Linked DNA regions of Prosthecobacter dejongeii. The protein of the gene in region 1 binds, or shares a complex with, the protein of each later gene. Links are inferred from orthologs where the notes say so. Each region holds a gene or a part of one and is shown on either strand. Other genes may lie near its edges.

Evidence for each region.
Region 2: the proteins of HNQ64_RS11470 (region 1) and nuoB are in contact, whole or in part, in a crystal structure (PDB 6Y11), measured with the Thermus thermophilus proteins. The link is inferred for Prosthecobacter dejongeii from one-to-one orthologs. Residues at the interface, in WP_096411122.1 of Thermus thermophilus: Arg36, Val44, Arg45, Met46, Gly47, Pro48, Asn49, Arg50, Val51, Leu57, Gln58, Ala61, Asp62, Ile64, Lys65, Ile67, Phe68, Lys69, Glu70, Ile72, Val74, Glu223, Ala224, Glu225, His233, Thr234, Glu235, Tyr236, Ser237, Trp241; in WP_096411117.1 of Thermus thermophilus: Arg16, Glu17, Gly18, Leu24, Leu27, Val28, Trp30, Gly31, Arg32, Asn34, Ser35, Trp37, Thr54, Asp55, Ala56, Asp59, Ala61, Arg62, Phe63, Gly64, Glu66, Val67, Phe68, Arg69, Ala70, Ser71, Arg73, Gln74, Ala75, Asp76.
Region 3: the proteins of HNQ64_RS11470 (region 1) and HNQ64_RS02260 are in contact, whole or in part, in a cryo-EM structure (PDB 6KHJ), measured with the Thermosynechococcus vestitus proteins. The link is inferred for Prosthecobacter dejongeii from one-to-one orthologs. Residues at the interface, in WP_126985484.1 of Thermosynechococcus vestitus: Gln8, Lys26, Trp29, Leu30, Pro33, Met34, Met37, Leu38, Leu83, Ile84, Phe85, Lys86, Glu87, Asp88, Val89, Leu90, Pro91, Ala92, Thr100, Ala104, Val107, Ile108, Phe111, Leu112, Tyr114, Ile115, Ile125, Ser126, Leu128, Phe133; in WP_126986108.1 of Thermosynechococcus vestitus: Gly6, Tyr7, Glu8, Tyr9, Phe10, Gly12, Phe13, Leu14, Ile16, Cys17, Ser18, Pro21, Ala24, Leu25, Ala27, Ser28, Leu31, Arg32, Pro33, Ser35, Arg40, Leu41, Thr42, Thr43, Tyr44, Glu45, Ile51, Gly53, Ala54, Trp55.

What each region holds. Positions count from the first base shown.
Region 1 is NZ_JACHIF010000004.1:219,092-224,189, reverse strand. What follows is about bases 54-2,987. They hold HNQ64_RS11470 (complex I subunit 1/NuoH family protein), read right to left. Parts: upstream 2,188-2,987; coding sequence 919-2,187; downstream 54-918. Other genes in these bases: HNQ64_RS11465 (trimeric intracellular cation channel family protein), read left to right, coding at 2,423-2,987; HNQ64_RS11475 (NuoI/complex I 23 kDa subunit family protein), read right to left, coding at 361-906; HNQ64_RS11480 (NADH-quinone oxidoreductase subunit J family protein), read right to left, coding at 54-356. Also shown: more of HNQ64_RS11480, read right to left, coding at 1-53; more of HNQ64_RS11465, read left to right, coding at 2,988-3,040; HNQ64_RS11460 (hypothetical protein), read right to left, coding at 3,051-3,602; tRNA adenosine(34) deaminase TadA, read right to left, coding at 3,704-4,267; signal recognition particle-docking protein FtsY, read right to left, coding at 4,264-5,098. UniProt on the Escherichia coli protein: NDH-1 shuttles electrons from NADH, via FMN and iron-sulfur (Fe-S) centers, to quinones in the respiratory chain. The immediate electron acceptor for the enzyme in this species is believed to be ubiquinone.
Region 2 is NZ_JACHIF010000001.1:1,155,741-1,160,655, forward strand. The notes cover bases 635-3,385. They hold nuoB (NADH-quinone oxidoreductase subunit NuoB), read right to left. Parts: upstream 2,400-3,385; coding sequence 1,869-2,399; downstream 635-1,868. Other genes in these bases: HNQ64_RS04580 (antitoxin), read left to right, coding at 635-788; HNQ64_RS04585 (PIN domain-containing protein), read left to right, coding at 785-1,228; HNQ64_RS04590 (NADH-quinone oxidoreductase subunit C), read right to left, coding at 1,245-1,814; HNQ64_RS04600 (septal ring lytic transglycosylase RlpA family protein), read right to left, coding at 2,506-3,123; HNQ64_RS04605 (alpha/beta fold hydrolase), read right to left, coding at 3,196-3,385. In the rest of the region: HNQ64_RS04575 (sialate O-acetylesterase), read right to left, coding at 1-395; more of HNQ64_RS04580, read left to right, coding at 531-634; more of HNQ64_RS04605, read right to left, coding at 3,386-3,900; HNQ64_RS04610 (L-fucose/L-arabinose isomerase family protein), read left to right, coding at 4,056-4,915. UniProt on the Escherichia coli protein: NDH-1 shuttles electrons from NADH, via FMN and iron-sulfur (Fe-S) centers, to quinones in the respiratory chain. The immediate electron acceptor for the enzyme in this species is ubiquinone.
Region 3 is NZ_JACHIF010000001.1:614,486-619,358, reverse strand. What follows is about bases 635-3,343. They hold HNQ64_RS02260 (NADH-quinone oxidoreductase subunit A), read right to left. Parts: upstream 2,322-3,343; coding sequence 1,947-2,321; downstream 635-1,946. Other genes in these bases: HNQ64_RS02245 (hypothetical protein), read right to left, coding at 3,329-3,343; HNQ64_RS02250 (hypothetical protein), read right to left, coding at 3,079-3,306; HNQ64_RS02255 (hypothetical protein), read left to right, coding at 2,471-2,998; HNQ64_RS02265 (Dabb family protein), read right to left, coding at 1,617-1,934; HNQ64_RS02270 (hypothetical protein), read left to right, coding at 635-1,522. In the rest of the region: HNQ64_RS02275 (hypothetical protein), read left to right, coding at 1-99; more of HNQ64_RS02270, read left to right, coding at 413-634; more of HNQ64_RS02245, read right to left, coding at 3,344-3,781; HNQ64_RS02240 (hypothetical protein), read right to left, coding at 3,785-3,970; lpdA (dihydrolipoyl dehydrogenase), read right to left, coding at 4,156-4,873. UniProt on the Escherichia coli protein: NDH-1 shuttles electrons from NADH, via FMN and iron-sulfur (Fe-S) centers, to quinones in the respiratory chain. The immediate electron acceptor for the enzyme in this species is believed to be ubiquinone.

The DNA.
Region 1 (5,098 bases):
TTAATTTTAACAGCTCCGTTGCTAAAACTGCTGCAAACTGTCGCGATCTGAAGCGCCAAAATAACGGCCAAAACAATACCTCCGATGACAGCGGGGAGGTTGGGCTTCTTGCCTTCCTCCGCCTTGATATCCAACAACATAATGATGAAGAGGAAAAGCACCATCACGGCACCTGCGTAAACAAGGATCTGGATGGTTCCGATGAAGTAAGCATCCAAGCTCAAGAAAAGAGCCGCAAGACCAACGAAGCTACCCGCTAAAGACAGAGCACTGGTAACGGGATTTCGCGCCGTGACGACCAACAGGCCAAAGCCTAAGGTCATCGCGCTGAAAAGATAAAAGAGGATAGAAGGCATGGCTCTACTTCAATTCATTCCACTTGTTGACGAGGCCAACGCGCTTGCCGCCGATCTCATAGAGCTTCTTCTTGTTGTGCATCAATTCAGCACGGGATTCACCTGTGATGGCGTAATCTTTACGCAAATAGATGGCCTGTTCAGGACAAACTTCTTCACACATGCCGCAGTAGATGCAGCGAGTCATATCAATATCGAACTCCTTCGGCCGCTTTTCCACTTTGGCCCATGGATCATCGCTGGGGATTTCACCGGGAGTGATACGGATGGCCTTTGGAGGGCAAATGAACTCGCAAAGTTGGCAGCTCACGCAGCGCTCACGTTCCTGTTCATCGGTCACCAAAGCGGGAGCACCCCGGTAGTAGGAAGGCAGATTGGCATCCCATTTTTGCTCAGGGTATTCCATGGTCACCTTTTCCTTGCCGCCTACGATCTCGCGGAATGTTTTAAGGGCGTGCCCGAGCGTAATTTTCAAACCTTTGACGAGCGTGGAGATGAACCATCTCTCATGCCAGGCGAGCTTGGGGCGTTGGACGATAATTGTTGCCATCGGAGGGGGAAATTACTTCGTGAAGCAGGCCATGATCACGGCAGTCAGGATGACATTGGCCAGAGCCAGTTCAAACATGAACAGCCAGCCCAATTTCATAAGTTGGTCAAAGCGGAACCGCGGCAGTGACCAGCGAATGAGGATGAAGAAAAGAATGAAGACGATGACCTTCAAAAAGAAGACGCCAATGTGTAGAAGTCCAAGCCAAAAAGGCGTGGAACCTGCGGAGTAATGAAGCTGAAAGCTGCTCCCGAGCCAGCCAAAGGCAGTATCCAACCCGATCATGTTCCCGACGTATTCAAAGAAGGGCCAGAAAGGAATGCTCCAGCCGCCCAGGAACAAGGTAACGGCCAAACCCGATCCAATGATCATGGCTGCATATTCGCCCAAGAAGAAGAGGGCAAATTTCATGGAGCTGTATTCCGTATGGTAACCTGCAACGAGTTCCGTTTCGCACTCCGCCAGGTCAAAAGGCAAGCGATTGGTCTCAGCAAACATCGCCACCGTGAAAATGCAGAAGGAAATGACCATGGGCACCAGCAGCACCCAGCGTTCAGCCGTCAAACCTTCACCCCAGAAAGGCAGCAGGAGCCAACCGTTCGCGTCTTGGAACGCTGACATCTTAGAGAGATTCAGCTCACCGAACACCATCAAAACAGGAATGATCGAAAGCCCCAGGGACAGTTCATAGGAGATCATCTGCGCCGAGGAGCGAACCCCTCCGAGGAAGGGATACTTCGAGTTCGAGGACCATCCTGCTAGGACGATCCCGTAAACCCCCAAGGACGCGATAGCGAAGGTGAAAAGCGGCCCGACATTCAGGTCAGCAATCACAGACTTCACAGGTGCGGAAAAGCCTGTTCCACCCAATTTTTCAATCATTGGATTGAGGAATGAAAAATCCAATTCGCTCCCAAAAGGCAACACGGCACAAGTCATCAGTGCCGGGACCATTGTCAGCGCTGGAGCCAACCAATAGTAGAAAGTATTGACGGACTTCGGGGTGAAATCTTCTTTGAGAAGAAACTTCAAACCATCTGCCATGGGCTGCACCAGGCCCCCGATCCCAAAGATCTGGATATCCTTCTTGAAGCCAAAAAGCGTCAAGGGGATCCCGGTTCGGTTGGGGCCGACACGGTCCTGGATGATGGCCGAAAATCGCCTCTCCGCATAAACGGAGTAAGCGACCATGGGCAAGATGACCAAAAAGGTCAGGAAAACGATCTTCACCACCGAAGTGATGAGGAAGGCAAAGTCGAAGCTGGCGAGAAGTGCTGCCATGGGGGCGTGTGCATTATCAGGAAGGCTTTACGACGGGCAACCCGAATTTGTGAAAAATTTCACAAGCTCACACTTTTGTGGGCCCTAAGCCCCCTCTTTTGACCCTTTTTTTACCAAATTGAGAGGTTGCCGGACGGGGAAAACCATGCTGCGAGACATCCATCACCCATGGATGTCTTTAGAAAGGAGCAGACTTGGTCTTCGATTTCTGCGTTTTTTGGTTCAAAATGACCAGATGCCACCCTGGATTGAGTATTCTGCCTGTGCTGTATGCGCCATTTCCGGCGTGCTTGCAGCCGAGGGAAAACGCATGGACCTCTTTGGAGCGGTAGTTTTAGCTCTCGTGGCAGCGGTGGGTGGCGGAACGATACGCGATCTGTGCCTGGGTGTACGCCCCGTTTTCTGGATTCAGGCTCCTGACCACATCACGTGGTCTCTTGTAGCTGCGGTGAGCACGTTTGTGCTGGCGGGGTTCATCGAAATACCCAATCGAGCATTGACCTTGGCAGATGCCTTTGGGCTGGCCCTCTTTGGCATTGTCGGTACGGAGAAAGCCCTTCTCCTAGGCTCACCTGCCATCGTAGCAGTCCTCCTGGGCATCGTCACGGGAGTCGCGGGAGGTATCCTCCGGGATGTTTTGCGAAGTGAAATTCCTTGGGTCCTGAGAGCGGAGGTTGAACTTTATGCGACCGCAGTGGGCATAGGGGCCACCATTTTTGTGTTGCTGGAACGATGGCTTCCACCTTCAGAAAGCCATCGCTATATAGCTATGTCGGTGATCTTAATTCTGCGGCTCGCCGCCATGCGCTGGAAACTGCGATTACCCACTTTCCAGACACGACCCAAAAAGTGAAATCTCCCTGTTAAAGCGGCTCGCGCCCAGTGGCCTCTATGAATTGCTGACGCAGGCTCTGGTAGCTGGTTTCCCATTGATCCAGTGAGCGCTGATATTCCACGATTTGCTTTTCTAAAAGGCCGACACGCTGCTGCAAAAGCGCGTCCCCACTCCCCTTCTGCAGATCTGGCCACTGGGCACCCACCAAGGTAGTTTCGGCGCTGCGCGTGTGATGCGGGCTAAAACCAAAGAAGGCCTGATCTGAAAGCCGGGATTCCGTGGCATCCACGCAATTGATCAGAACGACATTTTCATCAATTTCTCCTGTGGCTAAAAACTCCTGAATGGTGGCGACATTGGTCGGCCCATAAAGATACTGATCCGGCATTTGGATCAGCCAATCCATCTGCAATTCCTGGATCATGGGTGCCCGCTGCCAGGTCTGTCGCCCGTCATTGGATAACTTATCCATGGGCGAAATTTTAGCCTCGCTAGCCCAGCCCAAAAGGGTCTCGGTGGTGATGGGGCCGTATTCTTGATTGTCAGCCGCTTTGATGAGATGCCAGGTCGTATCGCTCATGTCTCAGATGTTAGCGAATGCCCCCCAGCCACCGGAAGAAAAAAATGAGAAAACCGATGACCGGGCAGAACGCATGCTAACCTGGGACAAAGGACTCCCGTTTAAGGGCCATCAAAGATCGTCGAGTCCGATATCTGAGGAGGCGTGCCAATCCCCTTCGTATGGGCTAGGCCCAGAGCTTTCCGCTTGCGCGCATCGGCAAAAAAAGCCTTTAGCAAAGCGATGCTGTCATCCGCCAAAACACCGGGCGTGATCTCGCTGCGATGGTTGAGATTGGGAGCTTGCAGCAGATTCCAAAATCCCCCTGCCGCCCCACCTTTGACATCCACACAACCGAAGATGACCCGCCGAATCCGGCAGTGGACAATCGCCCCGGCACACATGGGACAAGGCTCTTTGGTAACGTAGAGATCACACTCCGCTAAACGCCAGTCTTCCATCGCACTCTCCGCCTGAGTCAGAGCCAGCATTTCGGCATGAGCGGTGGCATCTTTCAGCGTTTCCACCTGATTCCAGGCACGACCGATGATCTGCCCTTTGTGAACGATGACCGCGCCAATGGGCACCTCATCCTGACGGGCTGCTTTTTTGGCCAGACGTAGAGCCTCGCGCATGAAGTGCTCATCCGAGACGAGATCAATGGTTTGGGGAAGTTCCAGGCTCATAGCAGTTCCTCGACGAAACGTTGACTGTTGAAGGGCTGAAATTCCTCCACTTTTTCACCCAGGCCGATGTAGCGGGTGGGCACCCCCAGCTCCTGCTGGATGGTCACTAAAATGCCGCCTTTACCACTGCCATCCAGCTTGGTGACGATGACGCCCGTCAGTGGGATGATCTTGTGAAACTCGCGTGCCTGCTGGAGGGCATTGGCCCCCGTGGTGGCATCCACCACCAAAAGAACTTCGTGGGGAGAGGTGCTGTCTTTACGCCCCAGGATGCGGTGGATCTTTTTCAGCTCTTCCATGAGGTTGTGCTTGTTGTGTAAGCGGCCCGCCGTGTCACATAGCAGGAAGTCCGCCTGAGTGCGACTGGCGAGGTCATACGCCTCAAAACAAACAGAGGCGGGATCACCATTTGGCGGCCCTTTCACCATGGGGATGTTTAGGCGCTGAGACCAGACTTCCAGCTGCTCCACGGCGGCTGCGCGGAAAGTATCTGCTGCGGCTAGCACCACCTTTTTTCCGCCTTTATGGAGAAGATGGGCCAGTTTGGCCGTGGAGGTGGTCTTTCCAGTGCCATTCACCCCGATCACCAGGACCACCTTGGGTTTACCGTCCAGAGGCGTCAGTGTCTCAGCCTTTTCAGGCAAGATTTTGCGGATGTGCTCGCGCGCTACCTGCACAATGTCTGCGCCATGCAATTTACGGCTTTGAGCCTTCAGGTCATCCACGATCTGCATGGATAACTTCGGCCCGAGATCTCCAGTGATGAGGGCCGCCTCCAGTTCATCCCAGTCAATGTCGGGTTTGGTGAAGCGCTGAAGGAGAGATTTAAAG
Region 2 (4,915 bases), on another replicon or contig:
TATTTCGCCGTGGCGATTTCTAGGTCTGCATCCCAGGAGGCGTTCACGCTCCACTGCATGTTGGACTGGCCGGAGCAGATCCACACCTCACCCACGAGGACGTTTTTCAGCTCGCGGGTATTGGTGCCTTTGATGCCGAGGGTGGCAGGCTGCGCATTGGCAGGTACCGCATCCAGCTTCACGGTCCATTTGCCATCCGCGCCTGCTTTGGCGGTCTTGGTCTGGCCTGCAAAGGTCACGGTCACATCCGTGCCGGGCGTATCCCAGCCCCAGATGGGGTTGGCCTGCTTTTGCTGCAGGACCATGTTATCGCCAATGATGGCGGGTAGTTTGATTTCCGCCCGAGCCGAAAAGGCCAAGGCAGCGAGGAGTGAGGTGAGTGCGAGTGTGCGCATGGATGGGATAAGAGAGCGTGTAGTACGTCATCTCCAAGATGAACCCTTCGTCGATCCGAAAATAATGCATAGCCCTATGAAATAGGTTGCTGATGTAAAATTGACGGCTTTCAAAAAGGATGTATAATTGACATCATGACGCGTACGCAAATCCAGCTTCCCGATGAGCTTTATCGCCGGGCCAAAGCTTTGGCAGAGCAGAAAGAGCTTTCTTTAGCCGAGATTGCTAGACGTGGAATTGAGCTGTTTTTAGCTCGGTTCCCACAGCCGATAGCCGAGCCTCAAAAATGGGTTCTGCCCAAGGTATCTGCGGGTCGCGCCCTGGTTCCTCTGGACAAACTTAGAGACATTTCCAGTGAGGAAGAATCCATGCGAGGTCTCGATCAGTCATGATTGCTCTCGACACGAATATTTTGCTACCAGCTGTCAATCCAGACCACCCAGATCATGCGAAGGCGTTTTTGTTTGTGATGGGTTTACAAGATCGTGATGAGGTGGCTATCTCGGAGTTCGTTTTAGTCGAACTCTACGGATTGTTACGAAATCCAGTGGTGCTTCTCAAGCCTTTAGATGCTCCCGAAGCAGTGGCTGTTTGTGAGGCTTTTCGCTGTCACCCGCGATGGCAAATCTTGGGTTTTCCTCCGGACAGTAAGGTGTTTCATGACCTTTATTGGCCGCACCTAAGAATGAAAAATTTTGCGCGACGAAAAGCTTTTGATTTGAGAATCGCGCTGTCGCTCACTCTTCAAGGAGTCACGGAGTTTGCTACCGTGAACTTGAAGGACTTTGAAGGGATGGGCTTTAAGCGCGTCTGGAATCCTCTCGAAGAATAACCAGGGCTGCCAAACACTACTCCACCCGCTTTGCGCGCGGCTCGCGGGCCACGGTGTCTGGGGCACCTGCGCTGGTGACGAAGGGACCGTCTGCCATGGGGGCGATGCCAGTGAAGCCGACTTCGGGCATGTCGCTGGGTTTGCCGGCGAGGGGGAAGTCTTTGCGCAGGGGGAAGTAGGGGTAACCTTCCCACATGAGGATGCGGCGCAGATCGGGATGACCGGCGAATTTGATGCCCATCATGTCCCAGACTTCACGCTCATGCCAGTCGGCCGTGGGCCAGATGTCACTGACGGTGGCGGGTTCTTCTTCATCGGGGATCTGGGCCTTGATGCGCAGGTGCTGGTGATGGCCGTAGCCATACACTTCATAGACCATTTCAAAACGCGGTTCCTGGCCCATGTGATCCAGGCTGGAGATGTCCACGAGGTAATCGAAGTTCAGCTCGTCACGGCAGTATTTGAGCAGCGATTTCACACTGGTCAAGGAAACTTGCAGGGTGTGCTCGCCCCGAAATTCGGTGGTGCTGAGGACGGCATCGCCGAATTTTTCCTTCAGGGCGGTGACCATTTGCGCGGCGTTCATGATGCGATTCGGTGCGGCTTGTTGTCCTTTTGACGATTTTTGACGGGCCTAAAATTAGGACAGCTCGTTGATCAATTCCTGCTTCTGCTCGGAGATGGAGTGCTCGCCTTCGATTTTACGCTGCAAGCGCATCAGACCTTCCATGAGAGCTTCCGGGCGTGGAGGGCAGCCCGAGATGTACACGTCCACTGGGATCAGGTGATCAATGCCCTGAAGCACAGCGTAACTGCGATACATGCCACCGCTGGAGGCACAGGCACCCATGGCGATGCACCACTTGGGCTCCGGCATCTGGTCCCACACGCGTTTCACGGCCAGGGCCATTTTGTAAGTCACTGTGCCTGCGACGATCATCACATCCGCCTGACGGGGGGAAAAGCGCATGACCTCCATGCCAAAGCGGCTGAGGTCATAACGGCTGCAAGCGGAGGCCATCATCTCGATGGCACAGCAGGCGAGGCCCATGGGCATCGGCCAGAGGGAGTTCTTGCGCATCCAGTTGACCGCAGAGTCCAGCTTGGTGACGACGACATTGCCCTCGATTTTGGAATCGTAGGAGGCTTCGGTTTCAGCAGGGGCGACCATGGCGTTGGAAAAAGAGGTTAACGATGGAAGAAATACGCCCCGGCTCCCCCCCCGGCAACCCGTTTGTGAAAGTTTTCACAAGCTCGGGCAGCCCGTGAAGTATCATTTAGAAGGTCTTCAGACCAGGAGGGGTGCTGCTGGTTCCGTTAAATCCAGGTGCGTTAGGGGCACCGCCTGCGGGTTGCTGCACTTGGTAAGTGGCAGCGGGAGCTGAGTAAGAGGGGGTGGTGGGCTGCGGGGTGTAGCCCCCGTAGGCAGGCTGTGGCGAGTAAGATGGAGGTGCCGCAGGCCGTGGGGAGTAAGCGGGCTGCTGGGCATAGCCCCCATACTGTGGCTGGGCTGGGGCGCCGTAGTTTCCTCGAGCCACCGTTTGAGCCGTGACCTCCACCTGACCCATCTGCATGTAGGGGATGCCGATCTGCTGGGCAGCGGCGCTGGAGAGATTGATCACACGTCCCTGATAATAGGGAAAGCGATCATTGACGGTGACATTCACCGTGCGGCCATTGAGCATGTTTTTCACCGTCACCACGGTGCCAAAGGGCAAGGTGGTGTGGGCAGCGGTGTAAGCTTGTGGATAATAGATCTCACCTGAAGAGGTAGGTCGTCCGGTGTATTGGTCTGCGACATAGGAGGCCCAGCCCTGCTCCCTGTGGGCAGGTGGACGTGAGGCGCAACTGACCAGGGCCAGCATGGAGAGACAGAGAAACCAGCGACAAAACATGCAGGCATGGTTTTTACACAAAGAAGTGCGCTTCGTCACTCTTAGAAATTAAGAAAGCTTCGACAATGGGGTCTAGGAGGATGCGGGCGATAAGTTGTCAGCCATGGCCCACTCCGTGTGGGAGATGAAGGCACCCTCCTTCAAAAAACGCTCCACCGCCCGCAGCACCCGGGGCCGCCACATCATGAATGTGTGGTCTGCCTGCGTGACCATGAAATCTGCCTGCCCTGCAACCCAACCCCCCGCGACGGTGACGATGCCATCGGACTCGGGGCCCAAGAGATCACGGAAAAGGGTAATCACAGGCTTATTTCCCATGATGATGCCGGTGCCGGGCGGCACGGCCCCAAGCCTGCGCGGAGTGCTTGTTTCATCCACCCCCAGCTCATGAATGACGGGGCCTAACAAACGACGCAACCAGGGCGACTCCCCCAGTTGCGCAAGCACCTCGCTGCCTTGATTCGGCGGGCCTAACATCACGGTGCGGCCGAGAGGGAAGGACGGGTCTCGGTTCTCTGCCCAGGCCCGGAACAGGATACCGCCCAGAGAGTGCGTGACAAAATGAACGCGCGTGCCCTTGGTCAGTCGCAGTTTAGCTAAAACAGGTTTTAACCATTGATCCACGGCTTTCTGCACTGTGACACGACGGGAGGGGTAGCTCACGCTGATGACCCTGTAACCCGCCCGCCATAACCAGAAACGCAACGCCAGCAGACTGCGAGGCGAACGCCCGAGCCCGTGGATCAAAACCACGATGTCGCGCTGGGTAGGTTTCATAGGGTACTAATGCAGCGAGAACGTCTTTTGGTCAACTTTTGGCTGTGCAGGACAATCGGAGGTGGCCAGGGTCAAGAATCGTCAAACACCCAGCAAGAATGAGCAGCACCGAGGCATTGCTTGAGGAGCTTGTTTTGGAAGATGCTTAAGAGATCATGCCCAACCATCGCGCCATCCAGCTCGTCGCCAGCGGCGACCTCCGACTTTCCGCCAACCAAACCTGCTGGCCTGCCCAGAAGGCCATGGAAGACGCTTTGGCCAAAGCTCTTAAAGCCGAAGGTTATGAGGTCAAACGTGCTCATCCATACGATGCCAAGAAAAAGCACGGCTTCATCGCCAGTCAGCGTGAGGGGATCGAGGTCTTTCGCACGGTGGACCCAGATGCGCCCATCATCGTGGCAGAGGCGGTGTGGCAATATTCGCATCACGTGCTCGCGGGGCTTAGCACGCATCGCGGCCCCATCTTGACCGTGGCGAACTGGAGCGGCCAGTGGCCCGGCCTCGTGGGCCTGCTGAATCTGAATGCGTCGCTGACCAAGGCCGGCGTGACCTACTCCACGCTCTGGAGCGAGACCTTCACCGATGCCTATTTTAAAAATGGCCTGCGTGAATGGCTCGATACGGGTGCCGTGACGCATGACCAGTCCCATGTGCGCGATCTTTCCCTGCTGAAGCTGCCGCAGGAGGATGAAAGTCTGGGCCGGGATTTCGGGCGTCGTTTCCGCAATCACAAGGCGATTCTCGGCGTCTTCGATGAAGGCTGCATGGGCATGTACAATGCCATTATCCCGGACAATCTTTTTCACGCCACCGGCTGCTTTAAAGAAAGACTCAGCCAGTCCAGTCTCTATGCAGCCATGCAGACCGTGAGCGATGAGGATGCGGTGGAAGCCTATGCCTGGCTGAAGAAGAAGGGATTGCAAATGCAGTTAGGCCAAGATGAAGCCACGGAGCTCACCGAGGCGCAGATCCTCCTCCAGTGTAAAATGTACATCGCCGCCGTCCGCATGGCGGA
Region 3 (4,873 bases), on another replicon or contig:
ACGGTTCACGCCAACATCGTGATCACGCTGACCAACCCTGGCTTCCTGCCTACCTTCATCACGGGTGACGGCCTCACTTACGAGCCACCGCTTCCCTAAAACCGGGGTGTTTTCCCTCTCCAGACTCCGCCGGGAAACCGGCGGAGTTTTTTTTGCGTGATGATGCGGTGGATAGTCGTGCAGCTGCACGTTCGCGCTCCTTCAGAGTGCCCAGCGAGCAGCGCAGGCACCCTGGGCTGAGTCCATCTGCTCTTCAGGCCACAAGCGGATGATCAAGGGGAATAAGGTCACGCGAATTTTTTTTCATGAATCTGCGCAAGTTCGCTGAGCGGCCTGCATCTGCACTGTGAACGAAGGCCTGATAGCGGGCTGGAACACTCTGAAATTTAGCTTCAAACACACTCACACGCTCATGAAAACGAAACGCTCTTTCCTTCTCCATCTCGGGACTCTCCTGGCTTTTTCCCTCGGCATGGCTAACCAACTATCGGCTCAAAATGTGGTGTCGCCCAAAGGCATCCCGATCATCACCTCCTATGTGCCTGCGGCAGCCCCGGTGGGCCACTCGGTGCTGGCGAACCTCGAAGCCGATAGCACCACTTTTGGCGGGGCAGTGTTTGGCGAAGTGCGCACGGTGACACACATCCAATTTCGCACGTCCCTGGGCATGGCAGTTTCGGCACCAGTGACCTATGTATCCCCCAAGCTGATCCGATTCACGATCCCGAATGCAGCCATCACAGGTGCCACGACGCTGGTGAACGGCAGCCTTTTTAACAGCCGCACACAGCCTAGTTTCTCGGTCGTCTCCTTAGCCCAAAGGGCTCGTGGGTTTGCCATCATCAATACCGCCCAGTGGGATGTGAGCAGTGTGAAGACAGGCACCACGGAGCTGCTGCCTGCGAATGCGACCGTGCGCACAGGTTCGGCACGATTTTTTCCCCGGAGCCTTACGGCAAATCGCCCCCTGCCACTGAATGTGACTTTTAAAAACCAGCCCACGACGGCGATTCCATCTGCCCCGCTGTTCTCAGTGGTGGAGAGTGTGAGCATCCGCGGGACGGCCTCGGGCCTCAGCCTTGTGACGTATGCGGAACTGACGCTGGACCCCTTCACCGTGGCGGAGATCCTGCGCATGGGGGCCACCACTGGCAATGCCCGCTGGAAGGTGCTGCAGCGTCGCCTGGACCGCACCATGGAGGTGACGCCGGATGGGGGTGTGGTGCTGACTCAATTCGCCTTCCCGATCAATAACACGGTGGCCCCGATCAACCTCACCATTGATGAAGCCAATGCAGAGTTTTCCCAGACCCAGATTCGCTTTTCGCTAAAGCAGGGCAGTCGCCGCTCTGGAGAAGTGATCACGATGTATGCGCCCTTTGATACCTTTGCAGCGACCAAACTGGGCCCCTGGAAGATGGAGGATGAGCTGCCTGCGACGGTGAGTCCAAACATCGGTGCTGAGCCTCCGAGTGCTGATGACCTTCAGCCCAGCCCCATGCTGATTCGCCGCGCGAACTGAGTCCTGGCCCAGAGAGAAAATCACCCGCCCCGCGTGCAGCCTGCTGTGCGCGGGGCCTCATGTTTCAAGGGCAGAAAGGTAGCCCTAGGTAGCCCTAGGAGTACTTCACGTCCTTGCGTGGCTCCATCTCAAAGGCAGTGGCCTCTTGCTCGGCCACATTGGGCTTCAGCACGTCTTCGCGGAATTTGATGTAGTGGGGATCATCCTGGCAGATGGCCAGTTTATCCATGCTCTCCACTTCCAGGTAAACGAACCAGGGGTAGGGGTCGTTGGGGTTCACGCGCTTGCCGGTTTTCACCGTCAGCACCTCTGGCACGCGCAGCAGGGCCATGCGGGCGCGGGACATCATGTCCTCCAGCTTTTCTTCGGTCACCTCAGGGCGCAGCTTGTAGAGGCTGAGGTAGGCGATCATCCGGGGCAGAAATCAGTTTTTCCAATCCAGCGCCCCTTTGCGCCAGGCATAAAGGAAAGCCACGCCGAGGATGCTGATGAAACCGAGGGCGGCCCAGGCGATGCCCAGGCCAAAGACGGAGAGGTAGTCGCGATAAATGATGGCCCCGGGGTAGAGGAAAACCACCTCGATATCGAACAGGACGAAGAGCATCGCCACGATGTAGAACTTCACGCTGAAGCGGGGCTGGCCTTCCGTGAGGGGCAGCATGCCGCACTCATAGGCGCTGTCCTTCATCGTGTTGCGCTTGGCAGACTTGCCCAGCAGCACAGAAATCAGCAGCGTGACGCCAGCAAAACCGCCAGCGAGGACGACTTGCAGAAGGACGGGGAGATAGTTCTCGATCATGACAAAGGGGAAAGGGGCGCGGAGTATTAACCGACCCTAGGGCCAGCGTCAAGGCGACGAAACGAGGCCTTCTGGACTGAAATGGCCCAGGATGGTTTTCTCTCCAAGACTCTCCTAGCGTTCCTCCTCGTTAGCCGCTAGGATGGATCATGTTCATCCAGCGCCTAGAGCGCGACCTCGCCATCTGCTCGGCCACCCAGATCACTCCATTTTTGGCGAAGGAGCCGGGCCGTTGGCATGTGGTCAGCATCCGCGAGCCCATCCAGGCCGAGGCCGACCTGACTCAGGCGTGCAGCAGCCATCCCATGGTGTTTGAGGATGTGCTGACCCTGCAGGGAAATCATGGCCAGGGGCCCACGGCGGCGCATTTGGAGGCTATTTTACGTTACACGGCCGAGACGAAACGTGAACCTCTGGTGCTGCAATGCTGGGCGGGCCGCTCCCGCAGCGCGGCCGTGGCGCTGGTGATCATCATCAAAGACCTGTGGGAACAGGAACTGGACGGTGCGGAACTGGTGAAGGAAGCGGTGGACATCCTGCTCACCCTCCGCCCCCAGGCCCTGCCGAATGCCCTCGTCCTGCGCCTGGGCCTGGAGCAATTTTTACCCGACCCCCTGGGCGAGACCCTCAGCAAGGCAATCATGCGCGAACCACGCATCCGGAAGAATTTCGGGTGAGGGGGGATTTGTGGCGATCAACTCATGGGTTTGCTCTTGATAGGAGCGCCGGATTTCCGCAGCATTGAGGATGTGCTTGTTCAATAGTGAGTCACCAGACAAGCCATGACGGGAATCAGAAGGGAAAACACGAAGGCCAGAAGGCACGAGGCGACGCCATAAATCACCCCCATGGTTCCAGCGATCTTCCTCCATTCCCGGTGTTTTTTGAAACGGTAGGAAGGTGACAAAACATAGTGCCAGCCTGCGGCTGTCAGTCTGATCAATCCAATGAGGCTGGCGTCGCCGCCGGAGGTGATGCGAATCATGATGCGCAGAGGTTTTCTGTTTTCATGAAAAGAGATCCGGGCCCACATTGCCCCGCAGCACGCCTTTGGGCCGGAAGGGCAGCGTGGCGATTGAAATGATCAGCCCTGTGACAAGGCCCACCGGGAAGATCACTGGGGCATAACCCCAAAGGAATATGAAAGGAAAAAGAAAGTATGGGATCACGAACAGCAGGGCGCCGATGATGGGGCTAGTGATTCCCAAGGCAGGTAGAACCAGCCAGTGAAGGTCGCGGCAAATACGATAGAGATACACCCAGGTGACGATTGAGATGACGGATGACCAGATCCACCAAAGGACTGACCGCCATTCCCACTCAAAGTTGGTCCAGTGTATGGTTTTTGGGTCGTATTTTCCCATCAGCCAGTAACCCACCCAGGCCATCAAGATGGCGATCACCGAGACTATGAGATACTCAAAGATGGTCTTCATCGTGGATTGAATAGGAGCGGGCATGGGTCATAGAATCCCCCAGCGATAGCCGATGAGCGCGGTATGCACAGCGACGAGGAGCATGGGGACCAGCAGCCATTTGAACGAAAGCTCTTCACGGACAAAATAGATCGTGAAGGCGATGCAAAGGAGATACACGAGGAGGCCAGTGGCTGAAACCAGGCTGACGAAGGCGACGGGGATGAGATCCAAGGTTGCAGTAGAACGGCAAGGAGCATGTCAGGCTCGCCCTCAAGAATGGCCTGGGGAATGGCGGGGATCAGCATCGCCCGCCAGCAGGCTCCATAACAACAGACCAAGCGCCCTAAAACAGTTTGGGCAGCCGATAGAATCACTTCCGTCGGGCTGCCCAAAAGGTTCATCGTTGATTCGATGGGTTAAACGTGGATCGGGTGGCCCTTGGCCACTTCGGTCGCTTCTTTCACCATTTCGCTCAGGGTGGGGTGGGCGTGGATGGTGGCTTCGATTTCGTCCCAGGTGGCTTCCAGGTTCATGGCCAGGCCGATCTCGGCGATCATCTCGGTGCTTTCGCTGCCGACGATGTGCGCGCCGATGATTTCGCCGTGAGGCTCACCGTAGAGGATTTTGACAAAGCCTTCGGACTCAGCGGCGGCGAGGGCCTTGCCACTGGCGACGTAGGGGAACTTGCCCACCTTGAACTTGAGGCCTTTTTCCTTGGCCGCGCGCTCGGTGAGGCCGATGCTGGCCACCTGCGGGTTGCAGTAGGTGCAGCCTGGGAAGACGGTGACTTTCTTCGGTTTGTGCTTGGCGAAGAGGCCTTCCACGCACTGCACGGCCTCATAGCTGGCCACGTGGGCGAGCCACGGTGGCCCGATGATGTCGCCTGCGGCGTAGATGCCTTTGACGCTGGTTTGGTAGCGGTCGTCCGTCTGCAGCCAGCCGCGGTCGGTCAGCTTCAGCTCGATGCCGCCTGGCAGCACGGGCTTCACGCCGATGGCGACAAGGCAGACATCGGCCTCCAGGGTCTCATTGGCGGCGCCTTCGACGGTGATCTTCACGCCCTTGCCGTCTTCGGAGGTGCCGGTGACTTTCGTGTTGGTGAGGATGCGGATGCCGGATTTGGCCAGGCTCTTT